4 regions of the Kitasatospora sp. NPDC059812 genome follow, and region 3 is predicted to be linked to each of the others. Evidence: riboswitches for the same ligand, from Rfam matches in the RefSeq annotation. Region 3 holds a riboswitch; each other region holds the start of a gene.
The links. A riboswitch is a leader RNA that binds a small molecule or an ion and turns the genes downstream of it on or off. The one in region 3 is predicted to bind cobalamin.
Positions count from the first base shown of each region.

Region 1: another riboswitch for cobalamin. It lies ahead of ACFV6D_RS05740 (cobalamin biosynthesis protein); the one in region 3 lies ahead of ACFV6D_RS21880 (prenyltransferase/squalene oxidase repeat-containing protein).
Region 2: another riboswitch for cobalamin. It lies ahead of ACFV6D_RS35425 (iron ABC transporter permease); the one in region 3 lies ahead of ACFV6D_RS21880 (prenyltransferase/squalene oxidase repeat-containing protein).
Region 4: another riboswitch for cobalamin. It lies ahead of ACFV6D_RS13070 (HoxN/HupN/NixA family nickel/cobalt transporter); the one in region 3 lies ahead of ACFV6D_RS21880 (prenyltransferase/squalene oxidase repeat-containing protein).

Region 1 is NZ_JBHWIO010000007.1:74,061-77,452, forward strand. Features, by position in the region: gene ACFV6D_RS05735 (alpha/beta hydrolase family protein) at 114-1,226, opposite strand; cobalamin riboswitch at 1,546-1,678, shown strand; gene ACFV6D_RS05740 (cobalamin biosynthesis protein) at 1,786-2,754, shown strand; gene ACFV6D_RS05745 (cobyric acid synthase) at 2,751-3,392, shown strand, end outside.
Region 2 is NZ_JBHWIO010000116.1:6,261-9,652, reverse strand. Features, by position in the region: gene ACFV6D_RS35430 (ABC transporter ATP-binding protein) at 1-212, opposite strand, end outside; gene ACFV6D_RS35425 (iron ABC transporter permease) at 212-1,294, opposite strand; cobalamin riboswitch at 1,384-1,522, opposite strand; gene sodN (superoxide dismutase, Ni) at 1,611-2,006, opposite strand; gene sodX (nickel-type superoxide dismutase maturation protease) at 2,302-2,664, shown strand; gene ACFV6D_RS35410 (CGNR zinc finger domain-containing protein) at 2,687-3,277, opposite strand.
Region 3 is NZ_JBHWIO010000043.1:53,076-56,467, forward strand. Features, by position in the region: gene ACFV6D_RS21875 (hypothetical protein) at 1-1,148, opposite strand, end outside; cobalamin riboswitch at 1,372-1,448, opposite strand; cobalamin riboswitch at 1,526-1,669, shown strand; gene ACFV6D_RS21880 (prenyltransferase/squalene oxidase repeat-containing protein) at 1,773-3,392, shown strand, end outside.
Region 4 is NZ_JBHWIO010000020.1:260-3,651, reverse strand. Features, by position in the region: gene ACFV6D_RS13070 (HoxN/HupN/NixA family nickel/cobalt transporter) at 1-1,057, opposite strand, end outside; cobalamin riboswitch at 1,087-1,301, opposite strand; gene ACFV6D_RS13065 (metalloregulator ArsR/SmtB family transcription factor) at 1,383-1,766, shown strand; gene ACFV6D_RS13060 (Fpg/Nei family DNA glycosylase) at 1,819-2,628, opposite strand; gene ACFV6D_RS13055 (AAA family ATPase) at 2,709-3,392, opposite strand, start outside.

The DNA.
Region 1 (3,392 bases), on a different contig from region 3:
GGCGGCGGTCGCGCTACCCGCCCGACCGGTCACACTCCGTGGCTGACGGGTGAGGTCCGGGTTTCGTACAGAGGCCCTGTCGGTGCGACTTCTCGTGCGGGGGGGGGCTGGGTTCAGAGAAGGGGGGTGAGCCAGCGGCGGAGGAGTTCGGTGTAGTGGGTGGGGGCGGAGTTCCAGAGGGTGGCGTGGTCGGCGCCCGGGAAAGGCCGGAGGCTGACCACGCCGGGGCGGGCGGCGGCGAGGCGCTCGGCGGCGCGGAAGGGGGCGACCTGATCGTCGGGGCTGTGCAGGAGGAGGGTGGGGACGCGCAGGTCGGCGCCCTCGGCGATGCGGCTGAAGTCGGCGAGGTCGACGCCGGTGCGGCCCTCGGCGGCGAGGGCGCCGAGCTCGGCGGCGGCGCCGGTGTAGCCGGCCCGGGCGGCGCCGCGGCGGGCGGTGGCGGGCAGGTCGAGGACCGGCGAGTCCAGGACGAGGCCGCTGATGGCGTGGGCCCAGGCGGAGCGGGAGGCCGTCTGGAGGGCCATGGTGGCGCCGAGGGACCAGCCGTACAGGATGACCCGGCCGGCGCCGCTGTCGAGGGCGAGCCGGACCGCCGACTCGACGTCGCGCCACTCGGTCTCGCCGAAGTGGCCGAGCCCGTCCGGCGAGGCGGGGGCGCCCTGGTCGCCCCGGTAGGTGACGGCGAGGGCGGGCAGGGCGAGGCGGTCGAGGACGGGGAGGACCGGGAGGGTCTGCTGCCGGTCGGCGCCGGGGCCGTGGACGAGGATCACCCAGGTGCCGCGTTTGCCGTCGAGGCGCCAGGCGGGGAGGGCGCCGAGTTCGCCGTCGGCGGCGGTGTCGGTGAAGGGGAGGCCGAGCGCCTCAGTGGGGTCGCCGAGGTGGACGCGGGGGGTGAAGCGGACCTCGGTGCCGGGGGTGAGGGTGCCCCGGTCGGCGCGGACGAGGCGACGGGTGACACCGTTCTCGTCGCTGTGCAGGACGTCCTCGACGACGGCGTGGCCGTGGTCGTCCCACTCCACGGCCCAGCGGCCGGGGCGCAGGCTCTCGGGGCGGCGGTTGAAGGTGATCCGGCCCGCGGCGAGGCTCCGCACCAGGACGGGGCCCGACTCCCGGACGGCGCTCGCCGGGTGGACCAGCCGTTCGGAGGCCCGACGGCCGATCACCAGGACGGCGGCCCCGGCGCCGACGACGGCGGCCGCCACGACGGCCGCGGTTCCCCAACGCATATCGCTCCCCGCTCTGCTGGTCTTGGCTGGTCTTGGACCGGACGGTGTCCGGGCGGTGTCCGGGCGCTGCTCGGACGGTGTTCGGGCACCAGTTCACCGGGGGGCCGCGCGGGCGGCCACCGGGCTGGGCCGTCCGGGGTACGGCGGGGCGTCGGGCAGGGCGGGGCGTCAGGCGGGCGGGGCGTCGGGCGGGGCGGGCCTCGGGCGGGCGAGAACGGCACCGGCGACAGGGCTCCGAGGTGTGACCAACCCCTCCGTGACCTCGGTTGACTCCCGGTTCGGCCGCGTGATGGGATCCTGGGGCCAAACGGAGGCATGCAGAGGAAGCCGGTGCGAGTCCGGCGCGGTCCCGCCACTGTCACCGGGGAGCACGCTCGGAACATTGCCACGGCGGACCGTCAGAAGCCGCTGGAAGGCCCGGGGGTGCGTCCGACCCGGAAGCCAGGAGACTCTCGCCCCCGGTACGTCGATCCAGGGCGCGGACCCTGAGTGAGGACACGCACGCGATGCAGGCTGCCCCGACCCGCCGGACCCGACGCGGCCTTCCGCCGAACCCGCCGTGCGCCCGCTGACCCGCGCCGCCGCGTTCGCGCTCGGCGCCGCCGCGGGCTTCGCCGCGGACGCCCGCTTCGCCGACCCCCGGCGCGGCCACCCGGTGGCCGTCTTCGGCGGCGCGGCGACCCGGCTGGAGCGGCGGGTGTGGCAGGACGACCGGGTGGCCGGCGCCGGGTACACGGCGCTGTGCGTGGGCGCGGTCGCGGCCGGCGCGGTGGCCCTGGACCGTACGGTGGGCCGGCGTCCGCTGGGCCGGGCCGCGCTGGCGGCCGCCGCGACCTGGACGGTGCTGGGCGGCACCTCGCTGACCCGGGAGGCGCGCACCATCGGCCGGTCGCTGGCCACGGGTGATCTGACGGCCGCGCGGGAACGGCTGCCGCACCTGTGCGGGCGGGATCCGAGCGCGCTGGACGGGCCGCAGATCGCCCGCGCGGTGGTCGAGTCGGTGGCCGAGAACACGGCGGACGCCGTGGTGAACGCGCTGGTCTGGGGCACGCTGGCGGGCACGCCGGGGCTGCTGGCGTTCCGCGCGGTGAACACGCTGGACGCGATGGTCGGCCACCGCTCGCCGCGGTACGCCCGGTTCGGCTGGGCCTCGGCCCGGCTCGACGACGTAGCGGGCTGGCCGGGCGCCCGGCTGACGGCGCTGCTCACGGTGGCCGCCGCGCCGCAGCCGAAGACGGCCTGGCGGGTCTGGCGGCGGGACGGCTCGGCGCACCCGAGCCCGAACGCGGGCCAGGCGGAGGCGGCCTTCGCGGGCGCGGTGGGCGTCCGGCTGGGCGGGACCCTCCAGTACGGGGAGCGGGTGGAGCACCGGCCGGTGCTGGGCGCGGAGTTGCGCCCGGTGACGGTGGACGACATCGAGCGGGCCTGCGTGCTCTCCCGGCGGGTGGGCGCGCTGGCCCTGGGTACGACGGTCGCGGGGCACGTCGCGCTGCGCTTGCTGACGACACGGTGGAGGGGAAGGGCATGAGCAACGCACTGCTGGTCGCCGGGACGACCTCGGACGCGGGCAAGAGCGTGGTGACCGCGGGCATCTGCCGCTGGCTGGCCCGGCAGGGGGTGCGGGTCGCGCCGTTCAAGGCGCAGAACATGTCGCTGAACTCCTTCGTCACCGCCGACGGCGCCGAGATCGGCCGGGCGCAGGCGATGCAGGCGCAGGCGGCCCGGGTGGAGCCGGAGGCGGCGATGAACCCGGTGCTGCTGAAGCCGGGCGCGGACGGCCGCAGCCAGGTGGTGCTGCTGGGCCGGCCGGTCGCCGAGGTGGGCGCGCTGGACTACCGCGAGCGCAAGCCCGTCCTGCTGGAACGGTCGCTGGAGTGCCTGGCGGATCTGCGCCGCCGCTACGAGGTGGTGGTCTGCGAGGGCGCCGGTTCGCCCGCCGAGATCAACCTGCGGGACCGGGACATCGCCAACATGGGCCTGGCGACGGCCGCCGGGCTGCCGGTGGTGGTGGTCGGGGACATCGACCGCGGCGGCGTCTTCGCGGCGATGTACGGGACGCTGGCGCTGCTGTCGGCGCAGGACCAGCGGCACGTGGCGGGCTGGTTCGTCAACAAGTTCCGCGGCGACGCGCGGCTGCTGGCGCCCGGCCTGGACATGCTGCACGGG
Region 2 (3,392 bases), on a different contig from region 3:
GCGGTCAGCGCGTGCAGGTCCGTGCCGTCCAGCAGGACGGCCCCGGCGGCCGGCCGCAGCGCCCGGTAGACGCAGCGCAGCAGCGTCGACTTGCCGCTGCCGTTCGGTCCGATCAGTCCGACCACCTGCCCGGCGGCGGCGTCCAGGGCGACGTCGTGGACCAGCCGGGCACCGGCCAGCTCGACCGAGACGGAGTCCAGGGCGAGATCCATCAGCGGCCTCCGAAGGAATAGCCGCGACGGCGCATCAGCAGCAGGAAACAGGGCACCCCGAGCACCGCGGTGACCACCCCGACCGGCAGTTCGGCGGGCGCCAGCAGGGTGCGCGAGACGATGTCCACCCAGACCAGCAGCAGCGCCCCGGCGAGCGGCGCGACCAGCAGCACCCGGCGGTGCCCGGCGCCGACCAGCATCCGGGCCAGGTGCGGCACCATCAGCCCGACGAAGCCGATCGCCCCGCTGACGGCCACCACCGTGCCGGTGACGGCGGCGGTCACCACGAACAGCTCGCGGCGCAGCCGGTCCGGGTCCACGCCCAGCGAGGCGGCCGTCTCGTCGCCCATGGCGAGCGCGTCCAGCCGGCCGGCGGCGCAGGCCAGGTACGCCAGGCCGGCCAGCACGGTGGCGGCGGCGATCGGCACCGAGCCCCAGGTGGCGCCGCCGAGGCTGCCGAGCAGCCACATCATGGCGTCCCGGGCGGCCTCGCCGCGGGCGGCCGCGAAGACCATCAGCGCGGTGACGGCGGAGAAGCCGTAGGAGAGCGCGGTGCCGGTGAGCACCAGCCGCAGCGGGGTGAGCCCGTAGGCCGTCCGCGCCGCGAGGTAGACCAGCACCATGGCGACCAGCGCGGAGCCGAACGCGGAGGCCGAGATCGCCCACACCCCGAGCGAGGCGAAGGCGCCGAGCAGCAGCACCGCGTTGGCGCCGACGGCCGCGCCGGAGGAGATGCCGAGTACGAACGGGTCGGCCAGCGCGTTGCGCACCAGGGCCTGGACGGCGACCCCGGTGGCGGCCAGCCCGGCGCCGACCACGGCGGCCAGCACGGCACGTGGCAGCCGGATCTCCCAGACGATCGCGTAGGCGGCGGCCTCCTCCGCCTCCAGCCGTCCGCCCGTCAGCCCGGCGGCCAGCAGCCGCAGGACGCGGGGCAGGCCGATCCCGGAGGCGCCCAGCGCCACGCCGCAGAGCAGCGAGAGCAGCAGGGCGGCGGCCAGGCCGACGGCGAGCGGGAGGGCGGGTATTCGGCGGGCGGGCGGGCTCGTTGCGCCACTGCCCGCGGCTGCGGTGCTGCTCACGGTGCGCCTTGCCTCGGGCCGCGGGTGCGCGGGGGCGGCACCGGTCGGGCGCGGGCCCGGGCGCCATCCCCTCGCAGTCCACGGCGAGTTGTCGGGAGTTCAGCGGCCGGGGGCGATCGGGCTGGCACGGCCCCGGGGCCGTGCTCACCGTTGCGGGTCAGCGCCGGATTCACACCGGACTTCCCCCTCGGACGCCCTGGCAGCATAACAGCCACTCAGGCTAGGCAACCCTTACCGGGCTCGGATGGGGCGTGAACGCACGACCGCCCCCGTCCGGGCTCGCGGACGGGGGCGGTCGGGTGGCGACGCGTCAGGCTCAGGCCTGCTTGGTCTCCCAGAAGATCTTGTCGACCTCGGCGATCAGGTCCAGCAGGGCCTGGCCGGTGGCGGGGTCGGTGGACGCCTTGGCGGCCGAGGCGGCCTTCAGGGTGTCGTTGATCAGCTGGTGCAGCTGCGGGTACTTCTCGAAGTGCGGGGCCTTGAAGTAGTCGCTCCACAGCACCGAGATGTGGTGCTTGACGGCCTCGGCACGCTGCTCCTTGATGATCAGGGCGCGGGTGCGGAAAGCCGGGTCCTCGTTGGCCTGGTACTTCTCCTGGGTGCCCTTGACCGACTCGGCCTCGATCCGGGCCTGCGCCGGGTCGTACACGCCGCAGGGCAGGTCACAGTGGGCGTGGGCGGTGGCGCGCGGTGCAAACAGACGAGAGAACATGGGAGTCCTTCCTTAGATCGTCTTCCCGCGCCCGAGATTACCCTTCCGCCCCCGGGGTTTCGCGATCGGGCGGTGGGCCTAGGGCAAAAGGCGGACCCGGAACCGGGGTAATCCGGACATCGAACGGATCGAACGGGGTGACGGTCCGTACGGCAGACTGGGACCGGGCGGTCCGGGAGGAGGAGTCGTGGCGCGGAGCACGGAACCGGCGGGTACGGAACCGGCGGGCACGGAACCCCGGGGGCGGGGCGGCGGCGCGGTGCCGTTCGGGCTGGTCGACGTGGCGGGCCCGTCGATGGTCCCGACCCTGCGCGAGGGCGACCAGTTGCTGGTGCGCTACGGCGCGCCGATCCGGCCCGGCGCGGTGGTGCTCTTCCGGCACCCCTTCCAGCAGGACCTGCTGGTGGTGAAGCGGGCCGCCGAGCGGCGTCCGAGGGGCTGGTGGCTGCTGTCCGACAACCGGCCGGTGGACAGCGACAGCCGAAGCTACGGCCCGGTCCCGGACGAACTGGTGCTCGGCCGGGTGCTGCTGAGGCTGCGCCCGCGCCCGGCCTGGCTGGCGCCGGGGCGGCGGCTGGAGCGGCTGCTGCTGAGCACCCGGCTGGCCCGGGTGCCGGGCCTGGCCCGCCGCCTGGGCGTCTGGGCGGAGCAGCTCTGACCCCCTGGGCCCTGCCGGGGACCTAGCCGGCGGCGCCGAGTGCCGCGGCCTCGGCCTCCTGGCGCTTGCGGGCCCGGTACGCGGCGACGTTGGCGCGGGTCGCGCAGCGGTCCGAGCAGTAGCGGCGGGAGCGGTTGGTCGAGGTGTCCAGGTAGGCGTTGCGGCAGGGCGCGGCCTGGCAGATGCCGAGCCGGTCGGCGCCCAGCTCGGTCAGGTGGACGGCCAGGCCCATGCAGGCGACCGCGCTGAAGTGCGCGGTGGCGGTCGGCGAGTTGTCGGCCAGGTGCAGGTGCCAGCGCGGCCGGCCGGCGTCGTCCAGGTAGTCGTGCCCGGAGACCAGCGGGCTGACCGGGTACTCCATCAGCAGGCTGTTCAGCAGGTCGACGCCCCGGATCTCGTCGCCCTCGGCGGCGGCCTCGAAGACCCCGCGCAGCCTGGTCCGCACCGCCCGCAGCCGGGGCAGGTCGGACTCGTCGGCCTGTGCGGCGGCCCGCGAGGAGTCGGAGAACAGGCCGCGCACCGCGTCCACGGACGTCAGCGTGTCGGTGCCGCGTTCGGGCTCCTCGGTGTTCACCAGCCGAACGGCGAGATCGGCGTACGAGGCGAGCTCCACGGAGGTCCTTCCAAAAGGTCGGTAACGGGCTGATTGCGTCCAGCCTATTACCTGGGTGGGGAAAACGTCGGGGGGGGGGGGGGGGGCGCCCGGGCGGCGGGGGGGGCGGGGGCGC
Region 3 (3,392 bases):
GTGGTGCCGGTCGGGGTGAGGGTGACGGCGCAGACCTTGAGCGCGCCGGTGCCGTCGTCGATGACCAGCGCGAGCTTGGCGGCGGTGCCGGGGACGAAGGTGGTGGCGGCGGCCCAGGCGGGCTCGCCGGCGGTGGTCGGGGTCGGCGGGGTGGCGGTGAAGCCGGCGCCGGCGACGGCGCGCAGGCCGTCGACGGAGGCGTAGGGGGAGGGGGTGGTGTCGGTGGGCAGGTACTTGAAGCCGCCGCCGGGCTTGAACTGCTGGGCGATCAGGAAGTCGACGGGGCTCTTGCCGGTGCCGCTGGTGAAGTCGGCGCCCTGGGGGTTGATGCCGCAGGCGTTGAGGCCGGAGACGGCCCAGCCGTTGGAGTCGGTGTTGACGCCGAACATGGCGTTGAAGGCGCCGGAGGCGGTGAGCTTGCCCTTGAGGAAGTTCTTGGCGGCGACGATCGCCGGGTCGGTGGCGGGGACGCCCCCGGTGCAGAGCGAGGCCATGGCGGCACCGGTCATGTCGATGTCGCTGCCCTGGGCGAGGGCGTTCGGGTCGCCCGCGGCCTTGCTGAAGTTCCAGCCGCCGTCGTTGTGCTGGTTGGCGCGCACCGCCGTGACGGAGGCGTCGAGCAGCGGCTGCGGGACGCGGGGGCTGCCGGCCTGGGTCTTGGCGCCCGCGAGGGCGAGGAGGCCGAAGACGGTGCCGTTGAAGTTGGCGGACGGGCCGTAGTAGCCGGGTTCGGCGGTCTGCCAGTAGGCGGCGAGGTCGGCGACGAGGTTGCGGCCCGGGCCGACCCGGGCGGGGTCGATGCCGGCGGCGTAGGCGTTGAGGATGCCGCGCTCGTAGTCCGTGACGACCGGTGAGGCGCTCGGCCAGCCGGGGGCGGCGAGCTGGTTGCGGTACACCAGGCGGGCGTTCTTGGTGGGGTCGCCGCCGGGGGTGACGTCGGCGGCGGCCGTGCCGGCGGCCGCGAGTGCGCTGAACGCCCACTCGTTGGAGAGCCCGCCGCCGGTGACGTAGCTGCCGTCGGCGGCCTGGAGCGACTTCAGGTAGGTGACGCCGGTGCTCTTCGAGGTGGCTATCTGGGTCGGGCTGGCCGTCGCGTGGGCGGGGACGGCGGAGAGCAGGAGTGCGCCGGCCGTCAGGGCGACGGTGATGGCGGAGGCGGCGGAGGCAGCGCGGGAGGGGGTGGTCCGCGAGGAGGTGGTCTGCGAGGGGGTGGTTCGCGAGGGGGCGAGGAGGGACACGGGACAGGCTCCTTGGGGTGGCGGGCGCCGACCCTGCCCCGGAGTTCCGGCGTCCGTTGGAGGGCGCGCGACTGCCGGAGCGGTCGCCGCCCGGATCGCGTGGGCCGGCTTTCGCCATGGTGCGTGGCCGGGCGGGCATTCGGGCTCAGGGCGGCACGATGGCCACCCCACACCGCTGCGCGTCAGCCCCGGATTCGCACCGGGTTCCCCCGCTCGGCCACCGCGGACGCTACCGCACGGCGCACCGGTGCACGAGGTGGTGTGATCGATATGACGATCCGTTGACTCCCGTTCTACCGGCGTGGTCTGATGAACCGATTTTTTGCCCTCGGCATTCAGGGGAAGCCGGTCCAACTCCGGCGCTGACCCGCAACCGTGGACCCACCTGTGGTGGGTGAGCCGGAATGCCTGGACCGGGGGCCTGTTCACAGAGCACTTGCGTCGTCGCGGACTACGACGCGGTCCGGACGGTCCCTGCCCAGGAGACCGTCGGCTGCGCCGTTGCGTCCCGCGTCGACCGACCAGGGAGTCGTCGTGAGGGTCAGCAGCAGTCGCACACGTCACAGGAACCGGGACCTCGCCTCCGTGGTGGTCGCCGGTGCTGTCGCGGTCGCCGCCTGCGGAAGCGTCCTGTTCGGGCGCCCCGGCACCGCGGCCGCCGACCCGATCGAGCAGTGCACGGCGACGACGGGCGCGATCGTCGCCGTCGACTTCACCCACTGGGGCGGCGGCGTCGTCCGGGGCTGCGACGCCCACCCCACGACCGGGATGAACCTGCTGCACGCCGCCGGCTTCACCACTGCCGGAACCGAGCACGACGGACCCGCCTTCATCTGCCGCCTCGGAACCGGGACCTTCAACAGCGGCACCCAGTACCCGACGCCGGCCGAGGAACCCTGCGTCAACACCCCGCAGGCCACCGCGTACTGGTCGTACTGGATCGCCGAACCCGGCCAACAGGCCTGGTCCTACAGCCGGTTCGGCGCCGGGACGCAGAAGCCCAAGCCCGGCGAGGTCGAGGCCTGGGTGTACGGCGGCACCGACATCGGCGGCACCAGCGGGGCACCGGGCTTCACACCGGACTCAGTGAGAGCGAAGAGCGGTGGTTCGTCGGCTTCGCCGTCCGCCTCGCCATCCGCGTCGCCGTCGCCCTCGGCGACCCCGACTCCGACCCCGACCCCGACTCCGACCGGGCCGACCTCGACCGGGCCGTCCGCCACCGGTGACCCGGCGGCCGCCGCGGCCTGGCTGGCCCGCCAACTCGTCGGCGGCGACCACATGGAGAACTGGGCCGTCGAGGGGCCGGACTACCCCCGGACCGCCCTCACCGCCGTCGCCCTCGCCGCCGCCGGCACGCAGGACCCGGCGCTGCGCAGGACGACCGCCTTCCTCGCCGCCCACACCGACGCCTTCCTGTACCCCGACGGACCGGCCGGCCAGCCCGATGCGAGGGCCGCCGCACTGCTGGCCCTCGTCGCCGAGAGCACCGGCAGCGATCCCCGGGCCTTCGGCGGCCGGGACCTGATCGCCGCGCTCACCGGCCACGTCTGCACGGCGGCGGGGGAGAACGGCAGGTGCACCGCCGCCGGGGACTTCCTCGGCGCGGCCTCGCCCTGGGTCCAGTCCCTCGGCGTCATCGCCCTCCAGCGCGCCGGCGTCACGCCACCCGCCCCGGCGCTCGCCCGCTTCACGGCGCTCCAGTGCGCCGACGGCGGGGTGGCCGGATCGATGATCGTCGCCGGCGAGCACTGCGAGTCCGACCCGCTCACCACCGGCCTTGCGGTCCTCGCCCTGCGCACGGCCCCCGGGTACGAGACGGCGGCGAAGAAGGCTTCGGACCAGCTCGCGGCCGGACAGCAGGCCGACGGATCCCTGCTCCCGTACCTCGGCGCCCCCGGCGACACCATCAGCACCGCGAGCGCGGCCCAGGCGTTCAAGGCCACCGGACAGGACACCCGCCGGGCCGCCGCCACGGCCTGGCTCGCCGCCCGGCAGGGCGCGGACGGCGGCTTCGGCCCCGACGCGTCGACCACCGACCCGGACCCGGCGGCCACCGAGCAGGCGATCCTGGCCCTGACCGGCACCGACCTCACCAGCGTCCGGCACAACCCGGACGCCGGCACGCCGCCGACGACGCCCGCCACCACCCCGCCG
Region 4 (3,392 bases), on a different contig from region 3:
CCGCGGCCCAGACCACCACGAACAGCCCGGCGATCGCGTAGCCGACGTTGTCCAGCGAGATGCCCGCGATCCAGCCGGTGACCGGGTCGGTCAGATCGAGCTTCTCGTGCAGCACGCCGACCAGCTCGATGGTGCCGATGACGAAGGCCACCGCGATCGACAGCCCGGTGATCGTCAGGTTGTAGTAGACCTTCCGGACCGGGTTGGCGAAGGCCCACTGGTACGCGAAGTTCATGAACGTCCCGTCCAGGGTGTCGAACAGGCTCATCCCGGCCGCGAACAGCAGCGGCAGGCAGACGATCGCGTACCAGGGCAGCCCGGCCGCCGCGCCCGACCCGGCCATCACCATCAGAGTGACCTCGGTCGCGGTGTCGAAGCCCAGCCCCAGCACCATGCCCACCGGGAACATCTGCCCGGGCCGGGTGATCGAGCGGGTCGCCCGGTTCAGCACCCGGGCCATGAAGCCGCGCGAGTTGAGGTGCTCCTCCAGCTGCGCCTCGTCGTACGACCCGGCCCGCATCGCCCGGAACACCTTGAGGATGCCGAGCAGCGCGGCCAGGTTGAGCGCGCCGATCAGGTAGAGGAACGCGCCGGAGGCCGTCGTGCCGACCATCCCGAGCCACTTGTGGGTGGTCGAGTCGTCGTCCATCAGCGTGCTGGCCAGCTGCGCGCCGCCCGCCACCAGGGCGGCCATCAGCACCACCATCGAGGAGTGCCCGAGGGCGAACCAGAAGCCGACCGAGACCGGCCGCTTGCCGTCCGCCATCAGCTTGCGGGTGGTGTTGTCGATCACCGCGATGTGGTCGGCGTCGAAGGCGTGCCGCATGCCGAGGGTGTACGCGGTGATCCCCAGGCCCACGCCGAAGACCTGGGTGCCGACCGCGTAGTTGTGGGGCGCGACCAGGAAGATGAGCGTCCCGAACGCCACCACGTGCATGGCCAGGATCACCCCCATCAGCCCGGCCGTGCGAACGGTGTCCTCGCGCTTCCAGCGGAACGTGGGCAGCACGGACGGTGTCGCCGGCGCCTCGGCGGCGGCGGTTTCGGGCAGGGTCATTCGGGTCACGCTCCAGCACCTCGTGGAAACACTTCGTGAGATGCCGTGGCCGGTCTCCTGGCTTACGGGGGTCCCGTACCCGCCTTCCCAGGTGCGCGAGGCTCCCAGTGGCGTCGTGGGTACGGACGTCTCTCCATCGTCGACGATCACGATGGCCCGATCACAGTGGCGAGGGCCGCTCCGGACTGGGACCCCTGAGGATCCGTCACCGGTCTTCCCGAGCACCACGGCGGGGAACACCGTAGGGGCCAGGACCCACCCTTGCAAGGCTGCGCACCTGCGCAGGTGTCCAGGATCACAGGCCCCCTCCTGCAACAATGTGCGCATGCATCTCGTACCGGCCGACCGCGCGGGCCACCGCACCATCGACGGACACCGGGTCTGCGAGGCCATCGCCGCGATCGGCGACCCCGCGCACGTCCGCACCTGGGCCGAGCGGTTCTCCCTGCTCGCCGACCCCGGGCGGCTCGCCCTCCTGCTCGCCCTCCACCGGGCCGGCCCGCTCGCCGTCTCCGACCTCGCCGTCGCCACCGGCATGCGCGACCCCGCCGTGTCCCAGGCCCTGCGGCTGCTCCGCACCGCGGGCGTGGTCACCGGGGACAAGGACGGGCGGGTCGTGCGCTACCGGCTCGTGGACGAGGCCATGCGCCCCCTCCTCGACGCGTGCGCCGCCGCCGAACACCACGAGCCCACCGCGGCCGTCGGCTGACCGGCCCCCCGGAGGACACGCCGGGGCCCGGCCGGAGCAACCGCGGACCCGGTCAGGCCGCCTGGCAGGCGGGGCACCAGAAGAGGTTGCGCGCGGCGTGCTGCTCCGCCCGGACGTCGGTGCCGCAGACCAGGCAGGGCATCGCGGCCCGCCGGTAGACGTACACCTCGCCGCCGTGGTCGTCGACGCGCGGCGGGCGGCCCATCGCCTCGGGGGTGTGCTCGGGGCGGACGGTGTCGATCCGGCCCGCGCCGACGCCCTCGCGCATCAGGGCGACCAGGTCGGCCCAGATCGCGTCCCACTCGCCCCGGGTGAGGTCGCGGCCGGCGCGGTGCGGGTTGATCCCGTGGCGGAACAGCACCTCGGCCCGGTAGACGTTGCCCACCCCGGCCAGCACCTTCTGGTCCATCAGCAGCGCGGCGACGGTCGTCCGGCTCGCCGATATCCGGCGCCAGGCGGCCTGCGGATCGGCGTCGGCGCGCAGCGGGTCGGGGCCCAGCCGGGCGGCGACGGCGGCCTTCTCCGCGCCGGTGACCAGCGCGCAGGTGTTGGGGCCGCGCAGATCGGCGTAGCCGTCGTCGTTGGCCAGCCGCAGCCGGACCAGGCCGACCGGCTCGGGCGCGGGCCCGGTGCCGAAGGCGAAGCCGCCGTAGAGGCCGAGGTGGACGTGCACCCAGCCGCCCTCCTCGAAGCCGAGGAACAGGTGCTTGCCGACGGCTTCGGCCGCGGTGAGCAGCTGCCCGTCGATGGCCTTGGCCTCGTCGGCGAACCGGCCCTGCGGGCTGGACACCTCGACCGGGCGGCCGCCGAAGGCCTTCCGGTTCTCGGCGGCGAGGCGGTGGATGATGTGGCCTTCCGGCACGGGCGTCAGCTCCCCCGGGGTGGTTCGACAGGACCCGCACATCATCGCAGTCGGCACCGACAGCGCCGGATCGTCGCAGGTCAGCGGACCGGCATGCCCATCAGCCGGGCCAGGATGACGCGGTCCAGCTCGGCGGCGGTGCCGGCCACGTCCAGGTACGAGTTGTCGATGATCGGCAGCCCGGAGTTGTACCAGCCGGCCATCCGGCCGTGGATCCGCGCCACCTCCTCGTCACCGAGCCGCCGGGTGCCGCCGCGCCGGGCGTTGCGGTGCAGCACGGAGTCCAGGCTGGGCAGCAGCACGACCGGGATCATGCCGGGGCCGATGTGCCGCTTCCAGCCGCCGAGGCCGATGGCCGGGCGGTCCGGGAAGACGGCGTCGTCGATGATGCAGGAGATGCCGTTGGCGAGGTAGTTGCGGCAGGCGAAGCCGCAGGTGCGGCGGGCCAGCCGGTACTGCGCCTCGGAGGCGTTGTTCCAGCCGGACTGCGGGTTGGCGAAGCCGGACTGCACCCACTCGCGGACGTCGTCCAGGCTGATGTGCGCGGTCGGGCTGGGCCGGCGCTCGGCCCAGTACCGGGCGACGGTGGTCTTGCCCGCCCCGGCCGGGCCGATCAGCAGGACGGCGATCGGACTGGCGGGCGCGTGCCGCTGCGGCGGGTGGGCGGGGAGTTGCACGGGCGCGCCGGAAGGCAGCACGAAGTGCCCGGTGGCCCCGACGGGGACCGGCGCACTGGGCGCGGGCGCGGGTGCGGCCGGAGCGGG